3 regions of the Halomonas sp. 113 genome follow, and region 1 is predicted to be linked to each of the others. Evidence: predicted binding sites of a transcription regulator. Region 1 holds the regulator's gene; each other region holds the start of a gene.

What was found. Region 1 encodes sigma-54, which starts transcription at its own class of promoters, with help from an activator protein. Its sites were predicted from a motif close to TGGCACNNNNNTTGCTNT; they were not measured.
Region 2: YERSI8AC_RS22860 (urease accessory protein UreD) is a predicted target of sigma-54. The motif match lies at 1,507-1,524, and genes of this name have one in related genera.
Region 3: YERSI8AC_RS05560 (NarK family nitrate/nitrite MFS transporter) is a predicted target of sigma-54. The motif match lies at 3,371-3,388, and genes of this name have one in related genera.

Annotation. Positions count from the first base shown of each region.
Region 1 covers NZ_LR881453.1:1,980,458-1,987,375, forward strand. The annotation lists gene yjgA (ribosome biogenesis factor YjgA) at 1-195, opposite strand, end outside; gene pmbA (metalloprotease PmbA) at 319-1,659, shown strand; gene YERSI8AC_RS09250 (HPr family phosphocarrier protein) at 1,676-1,945, opposite strand; gene rapZ (RNase adapter RapZ) at 1,991-2,923, opposite strand; gene YERSI8AC_RS09260 (PTS sugar transporter subunit IIA) at 3,011-3,481, opposite strand; gene hpf (ribosome hibernation-promoting factor, HPF/YfiA family) at 3,486-3,794, opposite strand; gene YERSI8AC_RS09270 (RNA polymerase factor sigma-54) at 3,892-5,307, opposite strand; gene lptB (LPS export ABC transporter ATP-binding protein) at 5,437-6,186, opposite strand; gene lptA (lipopolysaccharide transport periplasmic protein LptA) at 6,198-6,716, opposite strand; gene lptC (LPS export ABC transporter periplasmic protein LptC) at 6,728-6,918, opposite strand, start outside.
Region 2 covers NZ_LR881453.1:4,913,306-4,919,830, reverse strand. The annotation lists gene YERSI8AC_RS22865 (diguanylate cyclase) at 1-1,339, shown strand, start outside; gene YERSI8AC_RS22860 (urease accessory protein UreD) at 1,566-2,450, shown strand; gene YERSI8AC_RS22855 (urease subunit gamma) at 2,488-2,790, shown strand; gene YERSI8AC_RS22850 (urease subunit beta) at 2,909-3,229, shown strand; gene ureC (urease subunit alpha) at 3,226-4,941, shown strand; gene ureE (urease accessory protein UreE) at 5,101-5,616, shown strand; gene YERSI8AC_RS22835 (urease accessory protein UreF) at 5,606-6,349, shown strand; gene ureG (urease accessory protein UreG) at 6,379-6,525, shown strand, end outside.
Region 3 covers NZ_LR881453.1:1,176,444-1,183,361, reverse strand. The annotation lists gene YERSI8AC_RS05575 (murein L,D-transpeptidase catalytic domain family protein) at 70-792, shown strand; gene YERSI8AC_RS05570 (CZB domain-containing protein) at 963-2,087, shown strand; gene YERSI8AC_RS05565 (patatin-like phospholipase family protein) at 2,191-3,210, shown strand; gene YERSI8AC_RS05560 (NarK family nitrate/nitrite MFS transporter) at 3,554-4,906, shown strand; gene YERSI8AC_RS05555 (nitrate regulatory protein) at 5,033-6,310, shown strand; gene YERSI8AC_RS05550 (SDR family oxidoreductase) at 6,441-6,918, shown strand, end outside.

The DNA.
Region 1 (6,918 bases):
GCGAATACGCGAGGTTTCCTCGATAGCGCGTAGCATATCGTCAGAGAGGGGGAAACGGGCGCGTTCCGCCGGTCGCATGGCGATTAAGGTTTCCCCAAGTGCCTGTAAGGCATGCATTTCGCGTTTGAGTTGCGACTTGCTAGGGCGTTCTTCCTGTTCTTCTACTTCAACGGGATCGGGACGTTGCTTACGCATAGTGTGACTCACAGACAAGATTCGTGGCGGCATTATACCAGCTGCGAGTACAACATTGATTCGCCGATGACACTCTCTTGCAAGACTTTGGTTGAGAGGCATTCGGTTGAAATAGGAGGCCATATGGCACAGGCATTTGATGCATCCGCGCAGCAGTCGCTATTGACCGCGCGCGCCGAAGAGGCGTTAGCGCTGGCGAAGCGCTTGGGCGCGGATGCTGCCGAAGTAGGCGCAAGCGTCGATCAGGGTATAGGCGTTAGCGTACGCCTGGGCGAAGTTGAAACGGTTGAGTTATCCCGTGACCAAGGCATTGCCGTCACGCTATACGTGGGTCAACGTAAAGGCAGCGCTTCATCCACTGATGCCAGCAGTGCCTCGATCCAGGCAGCCGTAGAGAAAGCGCTGGCGATTGCCCGCTATACCGGCGAAGACCCGGCCGCAGGGTTGGCCGATGCCTCCCTTATGGCTACTGAGTTGCCCGATCTAAAAGTGCACTACCCCTGGGCGCTCACAACGGATGAGGCGATTGAGTTAGCGCTTGCCTGCGAGCAGGCGGGGCGAGACGTTGACGGCATCTCACAGTCAGATGGCGCGTCTCTCTCCAGTGGCGAAGGGGTGCGCGTTTACGCCAATAGCCACGGCTTTTTAGGTACCCAAAAGGGCAGTAGTCACTCTCTTTCTTGCATGCTGATTGCCCAAGACGCGAGCGGTATGCAGCGTGATTATGACTACACCTCTGCCCGTGACCCCAAGGCGCTACGTGACCCCGCTGAGGTGGGGCGCGAAGCCGCGATGCGTACGCTGCGCAGGCTAGGTGCTAAACGGCCGCCAACGGGCACCTTTCCGGTGCTGTTTGACCCATCGTTGGCCAGTGGCTTGATTGGCCACCTGCTCGGTGGGTTAGCCGGTGGTGCGCTTTACCGGCAGGCCTCGTTTTTGTGCGACCGGCTCGGTACACCATTGTTTCCCGACTGGTTTAGTCTTGAAGAGCGGCCAATGGAGATTGGCGCTACGGCAAGCTCACCGTTTGATGGCGAGGGCGTGCAAACGCGCAATAATCGCTTTATCGATCAGGGACGCATTGCCAGCTATATGCTCTCTTCTTACAGCGCTCGTCGTCTCGATATGCAAACCACGGGCAATGCCGGTGGGGCACGTAACGTGCGTTTAGCAACGCCACTGCAATCACGCGAAAGCTTGTTGCAAGAGATGGGGCGGGGTATTTGGGTGACTGAGTTGATGGGCCAAGGTGTCAACGGTGTGACCGGTGACTATTCCCGCGGTGCAGCAGGTTTTTGGGTCGAAAATGGAAAGGTGCAGTACCCGGTCGAAGAGTTCACCATTGCCGGAAACCTGGAGCGGATGTTTGCTGGCTTAGTAGGTATTGGCGATGACACTGATACCCGTGGCAGTGTTCACACGGGTAGCTGGTTGATTGATGCCATGACCGTGGCGGGGGACTAACAAGCCAAGCGGCGGCTTACTGATCCTCCTCAAAGCGGGCGTCGAACAGCGCTTGAATCGCTTCAAGCGCCTGTTCGGCGTCATCGCCTTCGGCGGTGATTCTAAGCTCGGTGCCACAAGGTGCGGCAAGCATCAGCAGTGACATGATATTGGCGGCGTCGGCGGCCTGTTGCTGTTTGTAAACGCGTATTTTTGCCGTGAACTGTTGGCCGCATTTGACCAGTTTTGTCGCCGCGCGAGCGTGTAGCCCGCGTTGATTGGTAAGTGTAAGTATGCGTTCTGGCACCCTGGTTCCTTTTCGCCGAGTGGTGTCATTAATGGATAGACGCGCTTAAGAGGTCTCTGGCCGCTCGTTAGGTGTGGAAGCGCTGACGAGGGGAGCGGCCAACTGTTCGCTTATGGTGTAGTGCAGACCCAGTTCGCGGTGGCGAAGTTGAACTTCGCCCATGCTAGGAGTCAATTTTTCCGCTAACTTCTCGGCCATATAGACCGAGCGGTGCTGGCCACCAGTACAGCCAATCGCGATAGTCATGTAGCTACGTTGGCTATTCTGGTAAGCGGGTAGCCAACGCTCTAGCCAGGCCAAGATGTCGTCGCTCATGGCATCAACAATCGGATAGCTGTTCAAAAAAGCCACGATTTCCGCGTCGCGGCCAGTGAACTGGCGCAGCGTTGGATCCCAGTACGGATTTGGCAGGCAGCGCACATCGAAGACCAGGTCGGCGTCTAACGGTACGCCGCGTTTATACCCAAACGATTCCAGCGTTAGCGTCAGCTTGTCGCGCCGCTGATGGGCTACTTGGTCGGTAATGCGACGGCGTAAATCGTGCACCGATAATCGTGATGTATCGATCAATAGATCGGCCAGATCGCGAATATCCTCTAGCGTCGTCTCTTCTTTATTGATCGCCTCTTCCAGCGTCATTTCGCTATCGCGGGTCAGCGGATGACGGCGACGCGTTGCTGAGTAACGCTCAAGCAGTATGCGCGCATCGGTGGTCAGGTAAATAACTTGAAAGACGATTTTACGCTGGCGCAACTCGTCTAATAAAGAGGGCAGGCGCTCCAGAGCTCCCGGCAAATTGCGGGCATCAATACTCACCGCTAAATGTGCTCGGTCGCCCTGGTCACGCAGTTCATCCACCAACGACCCCAGCAACATAGCTGGGAGGTTATCAATCGCGTAGTAGCCAAGATCTTCCAGCGCTTGCAAGGCGATAGATTTACCTGACCCGGAGCGGCCGCTAATGATCACCAGTTGCATAGAGTCTCTCTTTGCTTTGATCAAGCTGCGTTGAGGGTGGTGAGCGGATAACCTGCTGTGATCTGCCCTGAACAGGGTTTCAGACCCTTAGGCCGCTGATTGCTCGCGAATTTTGGCGGTAATCAGCTCAAGCAGTTCGCGCTGGCTGGCTGCTTTACGCAGTTGCTGGCGCGTGTCCGCATCATTCATGATGGTCGCTACCTGACCCAGTAGTGAGAGATGCGTGTCATCTGCCTCTTCGGGTACCAACAGGACAAACACCAGATCTACCGGGTCGCCGTCGATAGCGTCAAAATCGATCGCTTCAGCCAGTTTCAAAAATCCAGCGATAGGGGCGTTGCAGTGGGGGCTACGCGCATGAGGAATAGCCACGCCGTTACCAATACCCGTACTACCTAAGCGCTCGCGGCCGATTAAACGGCTAAACACTTCTTGGCTGTCCAGGCTGGGGATATTTTGGGCGATAAAGGTGCTGTAAAACTCCAGCACCCTTTTTTTGCTGCCCCCGGGGACGTCGAACAGAACGCGTTCCGGGGGGAGTATGGTTTCCAACGTCATTGAATTAACGCACACCGGCGCCTTGGGCGCGAGCTTGTGCTTTTTCCTTGTGTTTAACGAGTTGACGGTCGATTTTGTCCGCTAGTGCGTCGATAGCGGCGTACATATCACTGTCTAGGGCTTCCGCATGTAAGTCAGCACCTGCGGCGTGCAGCGTACAGGCGGCCTGCTGGCGCTCTTTCTCCACTGATAAGGTGACTTGCACCGTAGTTATATTGTCGTAATGGCGCTCTACACGCTCAAGCTTCTCGTTGACATAGTCACGCAAGGCGTCAGTCAGTTCTACGTGATGACCAGTGATATTTACTTGCATTGACGTGCTCCTTATCCATCGGACTGTACTTCGATTGTAACCCTTTTTGCCGCGTTGCAAAGCCCTTGTCGAGAGTTTCCCTGAAACGTTAACGAAGTTAGCGCAAACGACGCCGTTCACTGGAAGAGGGAATGCCCATGGCTTCACGGTATTTCGCCACCGTACGACGCGCCACTTGAATCCCTCCTTCGCCTAATAGCGTCACTAAGCGGCTGTCTGAAAGCGGCTTGCCGGGCGGCTCCTCTTGAATCAGTTTCTTGAGTCGTGCACGGATGGCGGTGCTGGAGTGGCTGTCGCCATCTTGACCGCTCACCTGGCTTGAGAAAAAGTATTTGAGTTCAAACACACCACGGGGTGTATGGATATATTTTTGCGTCGTTACCCGTGAAATAGTCGACTCGTGCATCTCCACGGCTTCGGCAATGTCGGCCAGTATCAGTGGTTTCATGGCTTCTTCGCCGTGCTCTAAAAAGCCAATCTGGCGGGTAATGATTTCGCGACCAACACGCAGCAGCGTATCGTTTCGGCTAGAGAGGCTCTTGATCAACCAGCGCGCTTCCTGCAAGTGCTCTTTGAGAAACTGGTTGTCATCGCTTTTATCCGCACGCTTAATCAAGCTGGCGTAGTCGGGCTGAATGCGCAGCCGTGGCAGGGCCTCGGGGTTGAGCTCTAAATGCCAGCCTTCATTATCGTGGCGGACGACTAGATCGGGGGTGACATAGCTGTCATCGGTGTCGCCGTAGGCGCTGCCTGGGCGTGGGTCTAGGCTGCGAATAAGCAGGATGACATCGGACAGCTGTTCGTCGTCGAGCCCTAGACGGCGTTTCAGCAGACGCATATCGTCTTTGCCAAGCGCTTCGAGAAACTGCCGCACCAAGCGGCGGGCGGGAACCAGCAGTGGCGTATTATCGGGGAGAGCGGCGAGCTGCAGCATCAAGCATTCACGCAAGTCACGGGCAAATATGCCGGTCGGCTCAAACTGCTGGAGCTTGAGTAGAATGGTTTCCACTTCGCGTTGGCTTAGCCCGTCAATGCCCTGGGCACGAAGCCCTTCACGGATGTCGTTGAGCGGCTGGGTCAGGTAGCCGTTGGCGTCTAGCGCGTCGATTAAACTTTCCGCGACAAGCTGCTCGCGAGCGCTAAAATCGGTCATGGCGAGTTGCCACAGCAGGTGGCCATGAAGGCTCTGCCCGGCTGCCTGGCGCTCAAAGTCGGGGCCTTCGCTGCTGCTGCCCCCCTGGCTTCCCATATCTTGATAGGTATCTGACCAGTCGCTATCTACCGAGAGCTCAGTAGGGATGCTCTCTGACCACTCTTCTTCCTTAGGCTCGCTGACAGCCTGTTCACTAAATTCATCTTCCTGCTCCAGCATGGGATTGGCATCGAGGGCCTGCTGAATTTCTTGACGAAGATCCAGCGTAGAGAGTTGCAGCAGCGCAATGGCCTGCTGCAACTGGGGCGTCATGGTCAGCTGTGTGCCGATACGCAGTTGGAGAGAAGCTTTCATGACCATCTGAGAACCACTCGTTAATCAGAATGCTCCACCCTAGTGCGAGTGAGTGCTTGGCGCAAGTGCAATAAGCATGCCATTGGTCGTAAAGTTGTTTTAAAGCGCTATTTAGGGGCGATTAAGGCAAAAACATTACAGGCGAAAATCGGCGCCCAAATACACATCCCTTACTTTTTGGTTGGTGAGAATCGAGGCGGGCGAGCCACTGGCGATGATTTGCCCATCGCCGACGATATAGGCGATATCGCAAATGTCTAGTGTTTCACGCACGTTGTGATCGGTGATCAGCACGCCGATATGGCGCTGTTTCAGTGCACGAATGATGGTTTTAATCTCACCTACCGAGATGGGGTCAACGCCCGCAAAAGGCTCATCGAGCAGTATAAAAGCGGGCTCTGTGGCTAGCGAGCGGGCTATTTCTACACGCCTGCGCTCGCCGCCCGAAAGGCTCATGCCCAGGTTGTCGCGAATATGGGTGATATGGAAGTCTTCGAGTAGCGCTTCCAGGCGCTGTTCGCGATCGCTGCGGTTAAGCTCTTTGCGGGTCTCGAGTATCGCCATAATATTCTCGGCAACCGAGAGTTTGCGGAAAATAGACGCCTCTTGAGGTAGATAGCCAATCCCCGCAGCTGCGCGCTCGTGCATGGGGGCGCGCGTTAAATCCACATCGTCGATACCCACCTTGCCAGCGTCGGATTTGACCAGCCCAACAATCATATAAAATGAGGTGGTTTTGCCCGCGCCGTTGGGGCCCAAAAGGCCAACGACACTGCCTTGGGATATCTCTAGATTGATGTCTTTGACCACTCGGCGGCGTTTGTAGCTTTTAGCCAGGTGGTGGGCATAAAGGGTTTTGATCGGCGCAGTGTCAGCAGTGGCCACAGCTAGGCTCCCTATTGTTCAGGCTGAAGGGTCATGCGTATGCGCTGGGGCTCGCTGCCATCAACGTCAGAGCGCGCTTGAATCACTTCTCGGTCAATAAAATACTCAAGGCGACCGCCACTAAAGGTGTCCTCTTGCTGGGTCAGTTCGGCTTGGTCGATCAGCTCTACGCGACGCTCGGCGACGTGATAAATAATCCGCCGCGCCCAGCCTTCCGTGGGGCCTTCTTGCCCTTCGCCTTGATGGCGCAAGTAGGCGCGCTCACCGGTAGCGGTGGCTGTCGAGAGTTCGCCCGCGTCGTTGCGTTCGATCTCTACCCGCTCGCCGCGCAGCTGCATTTCGCCTTGGCGAATGTCCACATCCCCAGTATAAACAGCTGTGCCTGCCCGCTGATCAAGATCTAAACGGTCGGCTTCCACTTCCACTGGGGCTTGTTGGGAAGATGAGTTGGTTTGGGCTAACACTGATAAAGGTATCGCTAAACCGAACAGTGCAGTGTAGAGCAGGGCTGGGGAAATCATGGCTTTCATGGCGGTTCCTATTAGCGTTGTGTGGCCGGGGGGTGCGTGCCGCGCACATTATCCGTTAAGCGAACCTGGCTGGTGTTAAGCCAAACGTCCATATGTGAAGCGCTCATTTGCTGTGGCGGTTGCTGCATCAATACCGGTGTGTCACTCCATGCATGCTGCTCGAGGCCATCATAGTGCAGTAGCTCGGTATCTAGCTGCCAGC
Region 2 (6,525 bases), 2.9 Mb from region 1:
GCTCGCCGCCGAGTGGCAAGCGCTTCTGGAGCGCACGCCCAAACCGTTGCGGCAAGCAGTCGAGACGTTGGTAGAGCACCACGGGCAAAGCTTTGCTGACCACTTTTACCGGGTGATGTTGGAAGACCCGCATGCCTCGCTGTTTCTCTCCAACGATCAAGTGGAGCAGCGTTTACACCCCTCAATGCAGCGCTGGCTGAAGGCCATGTTTGCCGTTGAGCACGCCGATTTTGAGTCCCTGGTTGAGCAGCAGGAAAAAGTGGGGCAGGTGCATGCCCGCATCGATATTCCGGTCAACCTGGTGCTAAGTGGAGCGCGGCAGCTTAAGCAGGTGTTTTATCAACAGATCAACGCCACGTTCAAAAGCCCGCTATCGCCGGGGGATGCCTCGGTGTACGTCTCCGACCATATTGATATGGCCATGGAAATCATGAGCCACGCCTACTCGGTGGCCAGTGACCGTAATGCGCGCACTGAAGAGGCGTACAAGCTGTTTTCACTCACCCAGAGCATTGGCGACGAGCGTGAACGCCAGCGTTCGGCGTTGTTGAATTGGGAGAATGCGCTGATGTTTGCCATAGCTGCCCAGCAGGATATCGCCACGCTGCCGCGGTTATCCAATTCCGATTTTGGTCTGTGGTACTTCCATAAAGCGTGCCATGCGTTCGAGGGCGTGCCGGAGATTGCCACTATTTCACGCCATATTCAGCAAGTGGATCGTGAGTGGCTGGAAGTGCTGATGCATGAAGATGCTAGCCAGCGACTTAAGGCGCTGGGCGAGATTCGTGATGCCGCCCGTACGGTGTTGATGCTGCTCGACAATGTATTAGAGCGCGCCTCCGGTTTGGATGCAGGGCGCGACAGCTTAACCCGGTTGCTCAACCGCAAGTTTTTGTCAGTGGTGCTTAGTCGCGAAATAGACATTGCCCGCCACTCGGAGCACTGCTTTGCGCTGTTGATGGTAGATATCGATCACTTCAAATCGATCAACGATACCCATGGGCACGACGCCGGCGACAACGTGCTGCAGCAGGTGGCGAGCATCCTTGATCGCTCCACCCGTGGGGGTGATTACGTGTTTCGCATGGGCGGCGAGGAGTTTTTGATTGTGCTGGTCAATACTGACCATGACGGCAGCCGGTTATTTGCTGAGCGTTTACGCCAATCGGTGGCTAAGGAGCCGATGCTCGCCGGTGCCGATACGCTGCTTAACGTGACGATTAGCGTGGGTGTAACGCTTCACGATGGTCACCCAGACTATCACCACTCCCTGCAGCGTGCTGATCAGGCCCTTTATGAAGCGAAGCGTGGCGGTCGTGACCGGGTCGTTGTGCAGTAATGGTGTGAAGAGTGAGTGCAGGCAGAGCGCTAAATAAGCAGTGAGTGCATTTATTTGGTGCATGCTGGGCCTGATACCGTTCTGTTTTGGTGCGCCTAGATGCGTAGTACTGCAAGCCACCGCCGTTCATCCCTACCATTGACCGCACAGCAGGGCTTTCACCATTTTGGCGCATTAATTGCTTACCTATGTCAAAGGCTTAGTGAAAAGGAAGCGGTAGCAACCCATGATCCTGTGCGAACTCGCCAAACCACACATTGCCTCTGGCCACCGCTTCGATGCAGGCCGCCATTGGGCGGCTTCGTTAGCACTCACCTTCGCCCATCGTGACGGCGCCACTCGCATGGTGCAGGCGCGTCATCAAGGGCCACTGCGGGTGCAGCGCCCTTTCTATCCCGAAGGAAGCGGTGAGGCTTGCCATGTTTATGTGCTTCACCCGCCGGGCGGGCTAGTCAGCGGCGATGCGCTTACCATTAGTGCCCATGTAGAGAGCGGTGCCCATGCGCTGCTGACGACCCCGGCTGCCAATAAACTCTATAAAGCCGACAGCCAGGGCGTAGCCTGGACGCAGCATACCCGGTTGAGCGTTGAAGATGACGCGACACTTGAATGGCTGCCCCAGGAGACCATTGCCTTTGATGGTTCCAAGGGTGAACAGCGCACCCAAATTGACCTTCACGGCAGCGCCCGTTGTCTGGGCTGGGAAGTGATGGCACTGGGCCGCCCGGCCAGCGACTTACCCTATGTTTCCGGGCGTATTGAGCAGCACTTCCGCTTAACCCTGGATGGCAAACCGCTGTGGCTAGAGCGCCAACCGCTAGACCCACTACACCCACGCTTTGCCGGGCGCTGGGGGCAGGGCGGTGCCACGGTGCAGGCCACGCTCTGGGCAGTGGGGATTGCCGACGCGCCTGCTGCCATTGAAGCCTTGCGTGAAGCGCTGCCGGATAACCCGCGCTGGGCGGTCACCGTCCGCCACGGTGTTCTGCTGCTGCGCTATTTAGGCAACTCGCGTAACGAAGCCTGGGCGTTATGCGAACAGGCTTGGCAACTGCTGCGCCCCCGCTGGATCGAGCGTGAAGCACATACACCACGAATTTGGCTAACCTAATTAGCATCACTGCGATGCACTGCTGGAGACACATTCCATGGAATTAACCCCAAGAGACAAAGACAAGCTGCTGCTGTTCTCAGCCGCCCAATTGGCGGAGCGCCGCAAGGCGCGTGGTTTAAAACTCAATTACCCGGAAGCGGTGGCGCTGATCAGCTTCGAGATTATGGAAGGCGCCCGGGATGGCCGCAGCGTAGCGGACTTAATGAGCTATGGTCGCGAAATCCTTAGCCGTGAGGATGTGATGGACGGTGTCGCCGAGATGGTCGACGAAGTGCAGGTGGAAGCCACTTTCCCCGACGGCACCAAGCTGGTCACTGTCCATACGCCTATTGTGTGAGGGGTTAATTGTGAGGGGTGAGGAGTGAATAGTTAGGGGTGAGTAGTAGTGGGTTACGCACCCCTCATACCTCTCTCTTTACACCTCACACCTCACAAAAAAACAAAGGAGCAACCAAATGATTCCCGGTGAGTACAAGTTAAAAGAAGGCGATATCGAGCTATGCGCGGGACGTGAGCGGATTAGCGTCGAGGTGGCCAATACCGGCGACCGGCCGATACAGATCGGTTCCCACTACCACTTTGCCGAAGCCAATCCCGCGCTGGTGTTTGATCGCGATAAAACCCGTGGCTTTCGCTTGGATGTGGCTGCAGGCACGGCGATTCGCTTTGAGCCTGGCCAAACCCGTGAAGTTACGCTGATTCCCTTTGTTGGCAAGCGTGAAATTTATGGTTTTCGCGGCGATGTCATGGGCGCGCTCGACGGAGGTAAACAATGAAACCGGTTAACAAGATCAGTCGGCAAGCCTATGCCGATATGTATGGCCCCACGGTGGGTGACCGCGTGCGTCTGGGCGATACCGAGCTGTGGATTGAAGTCGAACAGGATGCTACCCACTACGGCGATGAAGTGAAATTCGGCGGCGGCAAAGTTATCCGCGACGGCATGGGCCAAAGCCAGCGCGCCGACGACACGGTAATGGATACCGTGATTACTAACGCGCTGATTCTGGATTGGTGGGGTATCGTCAAAGCCGACGTGGGCATTCAAAATGGCCGCATCGCCGCGATTGGAAAAGCGGGCAACCCTGACGTACAGCCTGATGTTGAAATCGTCATTGGCCCCGGCACCGAAATCATCTCCGGCGAAGGGAAGATCCTGACCGCGGGCGGCATTGATTCCCATATCCACTTTATCTGCCCTCAGCAGGTCGAAGAAGCGCTGATGAGCGGCGTGACCACCATGCTGGGCGGCGGCACCGGCCCGGCGACTGGCACCAACGCTACCACCTGTACTCCCGGCGCATGGCACATCGGCAAAATGCTCCAGGCGGTCGACGATATGCCCATGAATATCGGCTTTCTGGGCAAGGGCAACGCCAGCCTGCCCGAGTCCCTGGAGCTCCAGCTCCAAGCAGGCGCCATGGGGCTCAAATTGCACGAAGATTGGGGCACTACACCTGCCTCAATCAACAACTGCCTCAACGTGGCGGATGCCTACGATGTGCAAGTGGCGATCCACACCGACACCCTAAACGAATCGGGCTTTGTGGAAGACACCCTGGCGGCGTTCAAAGAGCGCGGTATTCACACCTACCACACCGAAGGTGCTGGTGGCGGCCACGCGCCCGATATCCTCACGGCGTGTGCCAAAGAGTACGTGCTGCCGTCATCGACTAACCCCACCCGGCCCTACACGGTTAACACCATCGACGAGCATCTCGATATGCTGATGGTGTGCCACCACCTGGACCCCAATATTCCCGAAGACGTCGCGTTTGCCGACTCGCGCATTCGCCGCGAAACCATCGCCGCCGAGGATATCCTGCATGACCTGGGCGTGATCTCGATGATCGCCTCCGACTCCCAAGCCATGGGGCGGGTCGGTGAAGTGGTCTGCCGTACCTGGCAGACGGCGCACAAAATGAAGGTGCAGCGCGGCCTGCTGCCGGAAGATGAAGCGCTGGGCGCCGATAACTTCCGCGCCAAGCGCTATATTGCCAAGTACACCATTAACCCCGCGATTACCCATGGCATCGCCCATGAGGTGGGGTCTATCGAAGTGGGTAAGCTGGCGGACCTGGTGCTGTGGAAACCGGCCTTTTTCGGCGTCAAACCGGCCATGATGATCAAAGGCGGCATGATTGCGGCAGCGCCCATGGGTGACCCCAACGCCTCGATTCCCACGCCGCAGCCGGTACATTACCGCCCCATGTTCGGCACCTTTGGCCGCGCTGCCAGCCAGACGCGGCTCAATTTCGTCAGCCAAGCGGCGATCGATGCGGGCATCAAAGAGCGCTTGGGTCTACACAGCACGCTCTCCGCCTGTAAGAACGTGCGCGGCGTGCGTAAGAGAGACATGAAGCTCAACGACGCCTGTCCAGAACTCACCGTCGACCCGCAAACCTACGAAGTACACTGCAATGGCGAACTGCTCACCTGCGAACCCGCGACCGAGCTACCGCTGGCGCAGCGGTATCACTTGTTTTGAGCATAGAGAATACACTCCCATGACATGATAGCCGGGAGTAGCCCGTAGAGAGGGTCTTTTGCCAGGGATGGCAAAAGTAGCGTACAGGGAGGTATTCACAGCGCCCTCTCGTAGGGCTGCTCCCGGCGAGCCACCAGGGCTTATAACAGGACAATATCGATGTTGAAACTGATTGAACGCCTCGGCCCCATAGACGAAAGCGCCGCCAGCGACACGCTGACACTGCCCTTCGAGCTGCGCATTCGTGGCCGCTTGAAAGCCGAGAGCGATAGCGGCCGCGAGCTGGGGCTGTTTCTGGATCGCGGCCCGGTATTGCGCAGTGGCGAAGGTTTAAAAGCCGAGAGTGGCGAAGTCGTGCGTGTCTGTGCGGCAGTAGAACCGGTGGTCACCGCGCGGGTGAGCACCGGCTTACCGCTGGCGAAGCTTGCCTACCACTTAGGCAACCGCCATGTGCAGCTCGCGCTGGGGGAAGATGAACAGGGCGGCTGGGTGCGCTTTCCGCCGGATCACGTGTTGGAAGAGCTCGCCGAGCTATTAGGTGCCGAACTAGAGCACCACAACGCAACGTTCGACCCGGAGCCGGGTGCTTATAACCAAGTAGGTGGCGGACATTCACATGGTCATTCACACGACCACGATCATGACCACTCGCATGAGCACCACCATGCCCACTGAACTCACTGCGCTAGAAAGCCAAAGTGATGAGCTAGCGCTGCTAGGGTTGATGCAGTTGGTGAGCCCAGCGTTGCCCATCGGCGCCTTTGCCTTTTCCCAAGGTCTGGAAAGCGCCTTTGAGCTGGACTGGGTGCGCGATGAAGCCAGCCTCGCCGAGTGGCTAAACGGTGTGCTGGAAGATGGCTTAACCCGCTGCGAACTGCCAGTGCTGGCGCGGTTGCATGATGCGTTTGGCCAGGCGGACATGGCAGAAGGTCGTAAATCAATTGCCGCGTGGGATGAGTGGCTGGCTGCTACCCGGGAAACCGCCGAGCTCGCCGCCGAAGATAGCAGGCTGGGCGCTTCGCTAAAACGCCTACTGGGCAGCTTGAACTTGTTGCCGAGAGAGCAGCAGTTGCAAAGTGAGGGATTACTCCCACCCTTGCTTCCGCCCCAAGCAGGTTATGTAACGCTGTTTGCCTACACGGCCCACGTCCGTGGCGTGTCTGTTCGCCAAACGCTGCTGGGGTTTGCCTGGGCGTGGATGGAGAACCAGCTAGCGGTGGCCTGTAAAGCCTTGCCGCTTGGCCACACCGCTGCCCAGCGAGTAATTGAACAACTGCGCCCCGCGCTAGTGAATGCCGTTAATCAGGCACTTACGCTGGATGATGAAGAGCTGGGCCCGGTGCTGCCCGGTCTGGCACTGGCTAGCGCCTTGCACGAAACCCAATATTCGCGCCTGTTTCGAAGTTAGATGACCTAGAAGTTAACGAGGAGAGAACAATGACTCACTGTTTACGTGTTGGTGTGGGTGGCCCGGTTGGTTCTGGTAAAACCGCGCTGCTCAAGCAACTCTGTTTAGCGCTGCGTGATTACTACGATATCGCCGTAGTCACTAACGATATCTACACCCGCGAAGACGCCGACTTT
Region 3 (6,918 bases), 800 kb from region 1:
CCGACCCTGTTTTTTATATTAGTCGGCTAATCTTTATAATGACTTATATTGCTCGTAGGATCGACTTTTATGGCTCTTCGTTTAAATGTTGCCACGTTATTATTTTCTCTCCCTTTTATATTATTTACATTACCGCTCCACGCTGCCAGTTTCTTCGCCCAAGTTGATTCAACGCCACCTCGCGGCATACTGCCTTTACACCATCAGTTGCTGCAGCTCGCCCCCCAGGCCTCGCCCGATGCGCTGCGTTTAGCCGCCCAAGCGCTTAACTGCGCCGAGCCTAATGCCGAGCGCTTGGCAGTGATCGATTACTCGCTGCCATCTACCGAGCCGCGCTTGTGGGTATTTGATTTGCGCCAGCATAAGCTACTCTTCGAAGAGCTGGTCTCCCACGGCCAGGGGTCTGGCGACGCCCAAGCAGAGACGTTTTCCAATACCCCCGATAGCCATCAATCCAGCATTGGCCTATTTCGCACTATGAACAGCTACTATGGGCGCAACGGCTATTCACTGCGCCTGGAGGGTCTGGAACCCAACGTCAATGACTTGGCGTTTGAGCGCGCTATTGTGATCCACGGCGCGGACTATGTAAGCGACGCCTTTATCAACCAAACGGGGCGGCTCGGGCGCAGCCATGGCTGTCCAGCGGTACGCGAAAACGTCACTTACCCGCTGATCGACAGTCTAAAAGAGGATCAGTATGTGTTCGCTTATTATCCCGATGCCGAGTGGCTGGCCACCTCCGCGTTTTTAGGCTGCACGGCCACCGCCGCACAGCTAGCCCGGCGCTAATGTTACCCAGACTCTTAATGAGGGGAACGTTAACAACCTCAGTCTTACAGGCAATCAGTAGCTGAATTTTATCATTTTCGGCCGCTAAATCAGGCGCACAGGGGAACCCTCTGCAATACTTTGTGACAAATTAACACAAAATATTGCTATCTGCCGTAGGTGTCTCTGCCATGTTCACCTTTATGCACCCGTACCAAAAAATTCGCCGCCTGGAACAGGAAGTTGCCGAGTTACGCATTCAGCTTGACGCTGCTACCCCCTCCCCCAGTTGTCGATTATTGAGCCTGATGAAACCGGCACAATCCATCGGCATGCTGCAGGCAAGAGGCGCGGATATGCTGGCTTCTCTCAATAGTGGCATACAGGAGTACGCGGATCAGCTTGCCGGCGAGCGGGCCACCCTAACGGAAACGGTTAATTTAATTGCCACCGCTGAACAGGCGGTCAGTAGCCTTGACCAACGCTGCCACGACACTGAACGTACCGAAGCGTTACCCCCATTAGTGTTAGCTAAAACTCTGCACGCCTTAAGCCAGCTACAGGTCGCTCTCGCCCGTAGTGCAGGCCACGCCCAGGCGTTAGCGGTAAGTACGGCCCTCGAAACGGCCCATAGCCAAGGTCTGCTTGGCAGCACCGATGCCGCTAGCCAGCAATCTCCAGGATTGGCAGCCATTGCAGACGATGTCCACCGCTTAGCGTTGACTATGCACAGCTTGAGCCATCAGCTCAGCCTACTGATGGAGCAAATTAATAGCCAGGTAAGAGAACACTCGCAGGCCGTAGTGAAAAAACGTCTGGCCGACGAAGAGATTACCCATTCCGCGCAAGCAGCCAAGCAGGCAGTGCATCAGCTTGCTGACCAAGCTCAGCATATGCACAAGGTGATTCATCACAATGCCACCGCTGCGTTTTTACACTCCGCGAAGCTTGATCATGCGGTGTGGAAGTGTCGGCTTTATAAGCAGCTCCTCTCTGCCAACACAGACACTCCCCTAGAAGACCATCACCAATGCCGTTTAGGGCGCTGGCATCAACATGGAGAAGGTCACCAACGTTACGCCCGCACTGAGGCCTATCGAGCGCTGGCGGCACCCCATCGCCGTATGCATGACAGTGGCGCGGAAGCACTTAAGTTTGCCCGTCTGGGCGACCGCAATGGTCAACTGGCCGCCTTGGGAGTCATGGAAGAAGCCAGCCAGCAGCTCGCCCTGCAGTTGGACAACCTCATGGAGCACGCCATGTATGAGGCGCCCTATTCAACCAATCATCACTCACCGCTTGCGGGCGCACCTTAAATAGCCGTTGTACGCTAAATAGCCTTTCGTCTTATCTAGCCGCCTATGCCATGCTGGTTGCAATAAAACCACTTTCCTCACCAGCAGCAATGGGAAAAAGCATATGGCACAGGTCAAAAAGCTAGATCTCGCGTTACAAGGCGGTGGCGCCCACGGGGCTTATACCTGGGGTGTCATTGATCGCCTACTGGCAGATGACCGCATTGAGATTGAGGGCATCAGCGGCACCAGCGCCGGGGCAATGAATGGCGTGGTAATGGCCGATGCGCTCACAAGAGGCGATAAAGAGACCGCTCGGCAAGCACTGCACGACTTTTGGCAAGCGGTGAGTCGCGCGGGTATGGCCAGCACCATCCGCCGCTCTCCCTTGGACATATTGACCGGCAACTGGAGCCTGGATCACTCGCCCGGTTTTATTGCGATGGACCTATTAAGCCGTGTGGCCTCCCCCTACCAACTCAACCCACTCAATATAAATCCGCTGCGCGATATCGTGGCCGAACATATTGATTTCGAGCGGGTTAGGCAATGCCAACAGCTTAAGCTGTTTGTCGCGGCCACTAACGTACGCACGGGTAAACAGCGGGTGTTCCGCCGTGAAGAGATGAGCGTTGACGCGGTGATGGCCTCCGCTTGCTTGCCCTTTATATTCCAAGCAGTGGAGATCGACGGCGAAGCGTATTGGGATGGTGGCTACATGGGTAACCCCGCCCTGTTTCCTCTCATGGAGGAGTGCAGCGCACGGGATATTCTGCTGATACAAATCAACCCAATCAGCCGTAACGAAGTCCCCACCTCGGCATCGGCCATTATGAATCGCCTCAACGAGATCACCTTTAACTCAGCACTGATTAAAGAGATCCGTATGATTGCGCTGCTTAAGCATACCCTCGATGAGCAAGGCATTGAAAACTGCTACCAGCAGGCGTTGTTCCACCGCATTAGCGGCGAGCAGGCACTTGAGGGCCTCTCTGTCTCCAGCAAATCCAATTCTGAGTGGCCTTTTCTATGCCATCTTTTCGAGCAGGGACAAGCTGCCGCTGAACGTTGGTTAAGCGAACACTTTGAAGCGATTGGTAGCCACTCCACACTGGATATTGATGCCGTCTATTTACATGAATAATGGCTGCACGTTCAGTCCGCCCATTGCACCCTTCTAGCACCAAGATGCCGCAAAATCGGCGTTGCATGCCCAATCATGCAGCATAGACTTGATCACTCATCTCTAACACGCACAACAAAAAATAAATTAAGATTTTGATTTTTAGCAATAAACATTCAACTGGCAAACTACCTGCATAACTCCTACCAGTGGTGGTAGGCGTGGACCAGGCCCAACTGGGTACGAGTGCGTCGAGCCTGACCTTCAACGATGAAGGCATGTTCTCGTCAATTGTTTGCGTAACGCGCTAACTTGTTTGCGTTGCGTAGCGACTAACTCGTTTTATGCCCCGTGAGGCCATCCCATGGACATACGCAACAAAGCCAACCGCATTCGGCTGCTTAACTTCTCGACTCCTCAGATGCGCGCTTTCCACTTTTCATGGTTCGCGTTTCATATCTGTTTCTTCGGCTGGTTCGGCATCGCCCCTCTTATGGCGATTGTTCGAGAAGACCTTTCACTGACTCAAACACAAATCGGCAATACGATTATCGCTTCGGTAGCGATTACGGTCATTGTGCGCCTTGCGATTGGCGTACTGTGTGACCGCATCGGTCCGCGTAAAACCTATACCGGGCTACTGATATTAGGCGCTATTCCGGTGATGGGCATTGGCTTGGCCGATAGCTTTGAAACCTTTCTATTGGCGCGCTTAGCCATTGGGGCCATTGGTGCCTCCTTCGTGATTACCCAGTACCACACCTCGATGATGTTCGCCCCCAATGTGGTCGGTACCGCCAACGCTACTAGCGCAGGTTGGGGAAACCTGGGTGGTGGCACCACGCAGATACTGATGCCACTAATCTTCTCGGGCATGCTGATGCTGGGCGTTAACGAAGCCTTTGGCTGGCGTTTAGCGATGATGGTGCCTGGTGTAGTGATGTTCTTTACCGGCATTGGCTACTGGTTCTTTACCCAGGATGCCCCCAACGGCAACTTCAGTGACCTGCGCGCACGCGGCGAATTGCCTGAAGCTTCAGGAGAAAATGGTGCCGCGCAAAGCTTTCTAGCCGCCGCCAAGGATATTCGTGTTTGGGCGCTGTTCGTTGTCTATGGCCTCTGCTTTGGCGTGGAACTGACGATCAACAATATTGCCGCCATCTACTTCTTTGATAAGTTTGATCTTACCCTGGCCACCGCGGGTCTGATTGCCGGTCTGTTTGGTTTAATGAATATTTTTGCGCGTACTTTAGGCGGCGTCTTCTCGGATCTTTTCGCTAAGCAAGGGGGCTTGAAAGGACGCGTTCGCTGGCTGTTTATTGCCTTGGTTTGCGAAGGTATTGCGTTGGTAGCGTTTTCGCAGATGCACGTATTAAGTCTAGCGATAGGTATAATGCTGGTGTTCAGCCTGTTTGTGCAGATGGCGGAAGGCGCTACTTTTGGCGTGGTGCCGTTTATCAACAAAAAGGCGCTGGGTGCCGTGGCGGGCATAGTCGGCGCTGGCGGTAATGTGGGCGCGGTAGGCGCTGCCTTTCTGTTCCGCAGCGAAAGCCTGACCTATCAGCAAGGTCTGTTCTATTTAGGCCTCACTGTACTGATCCTGGCTTCATGTGTGTTGGTGGTACGCTTTAGCGATGCTACCGAAGCAGAAGAGGCCAAAGCGTATAGCGACGCAGTAGGTGATGATGTAGGCGCGGGCGCTCTGTCGTTACGCTAAGCGCTTTCCAGTACACTCATACTTCCATAACCGTTCCTGTTCACTCCCATACGCTTCGGCATGGTATGGGAGAATAACGGTATGGGAGTGTTCACATTTAGGCGGCGAGTCACCAAGGAAATTTCTATGTCTTCAGCGCAGCAACTGCTCTTAACCGCCATCCGTTGCGATATCGACAACCTTACCCACCTTGCCACCACCGCCGATATTGTCGGCGACATCAGCCGCTTTATTCATATGCTCCAGCGTGAACGGGGCGCATCGACGATTTACCTTGTTTCCCAGGGGCAGCGCTTCAAAACCCGCCGCGACACCTACCGGCAAAACAGTCAGCAGGCCGAAACACTAATGCGCCAACGGCTGGAAGCGCTCAGTGAGGAGGCCCGCCCCCAGGCCGCCGCGCGCTTACTGCGCCGGATTGCCGCCGTCTGGTACGCGCTTGACGAACTTGGCGCGCTTCGTCAGGCCATTGATACCTTTGCTATCACCCCCGATGCAGCGACCCAGGCGTTTAACCAGTTGACCAGTGGCCTACTGGCCATTGTGTTTGAGGCCGCAGATACCTCTATCGATCCCGATATTACCCGCACGCTAGTAGCGATTTTCCACTTAATGCAAGGCAAAGAGCTGGCTGGCCAGGAGCGCGCCTGCGGCGCCTTTGGCTTTACCCATGGCCACTTCGACGAGCCCCATCGCGCGCTGCTCAATCAACTCATGGCAGATCAACAGCGCTGCTTCGACACCTTTGTAGAGTTTGCGACACCCGAAGCGCAGCAGGCATGGCAGAAGGAGCTTTCACCGCGAACGCTGTCGGGTATTTGCCATCTGCGCGATATCGCCTGCCAGCGCTCGTCGGCAAAACAATCACCACCCAAAGAGACACCCGATAAGCTGGGTGAAACCTGGTATGAACTCACCACGCTGCGTATCGACTCAATGAAAAGGGTTGAAGATGCGCTGATCTCACAGCTGAGCGTACTGTGCCACCGCAAAATCGCCCAAGCGCAAGACGCTTTAGAGAAAACTAAAACGCAGACTTGTACTTATGCACCTGCGCCGTGCGAACAACTGCTGGCGCTTAATGATGGGCAACCGTTAGGCGATCTGACCGCCAACGCTCTCACCTCCCCCCTGGGCCGCTCGCTGATCGAGCTCACCCAAGCCCAGGCCAGCCGCTTACAAGGGCTCAGCGATGAGCTTGAAAATACCCGCAAAGCGCTACGAGAACGCAAACTGATTGAACGCGCCAAAGGTCTCATCATGGCCCACCAGGAGATGAACGAAGAGGAGGCCTACCGCTTTCTGCGGAAAACCTCAATGGATCAAAGCAAAAGCATGGCAGATATGGCTCAAGCGATACTGGATCTCTCAGCGATGCTAAAACGCAACGATGCTAAAACATAAAGTAGATGGGCTCCTCGTTAGCAGTCAGTTAGCAGCACAATACCAAGCTGCTTAAGCCTATATTTGCAGGATGCTGTCACCTTAGCCATGCTAAAAGCTCACTTGACTGACCAAGCAAGGAGCGCACCCCATGCAACACCGCGTGCTATTAATTACCGGCGCATCTAGCGGCATCGGTGCGGCCACCGCTCGCGCAGCTGCACGTGAAGGCTATAAGTTAGTACTCGCTGCACGTTCTAGCGACAAGCTCACCGCACTGGCGCAAGAGCTGGGGCCGGAAAACGTACTGACCTGTGAGCTGGACGTGATTAACATGGAACAGCAGCAGGCCATGGTTGAGCAGGCGCTGGAAACCTTTGGCCGCCTGGATGGCGTCTTTGCCAACGCTGGCCGTGGCGGTTCACCCGGCGGCTTTAGTGAAGCCGACCACGACGCATGGCGTGAGATGATTCTCACCAATATCTATGGAGTGGGCTTCACTATTCAAGCCTGTTTGCCCGCCCTTAAACGCAGCAAAGGCCATGTATTGCTCACCGGCTCAGCCGCAGGCCGCACGACTATTCCAGGCTCGATGTATAGCGCGACCAAGTGGGCGGTCACCGGAATTG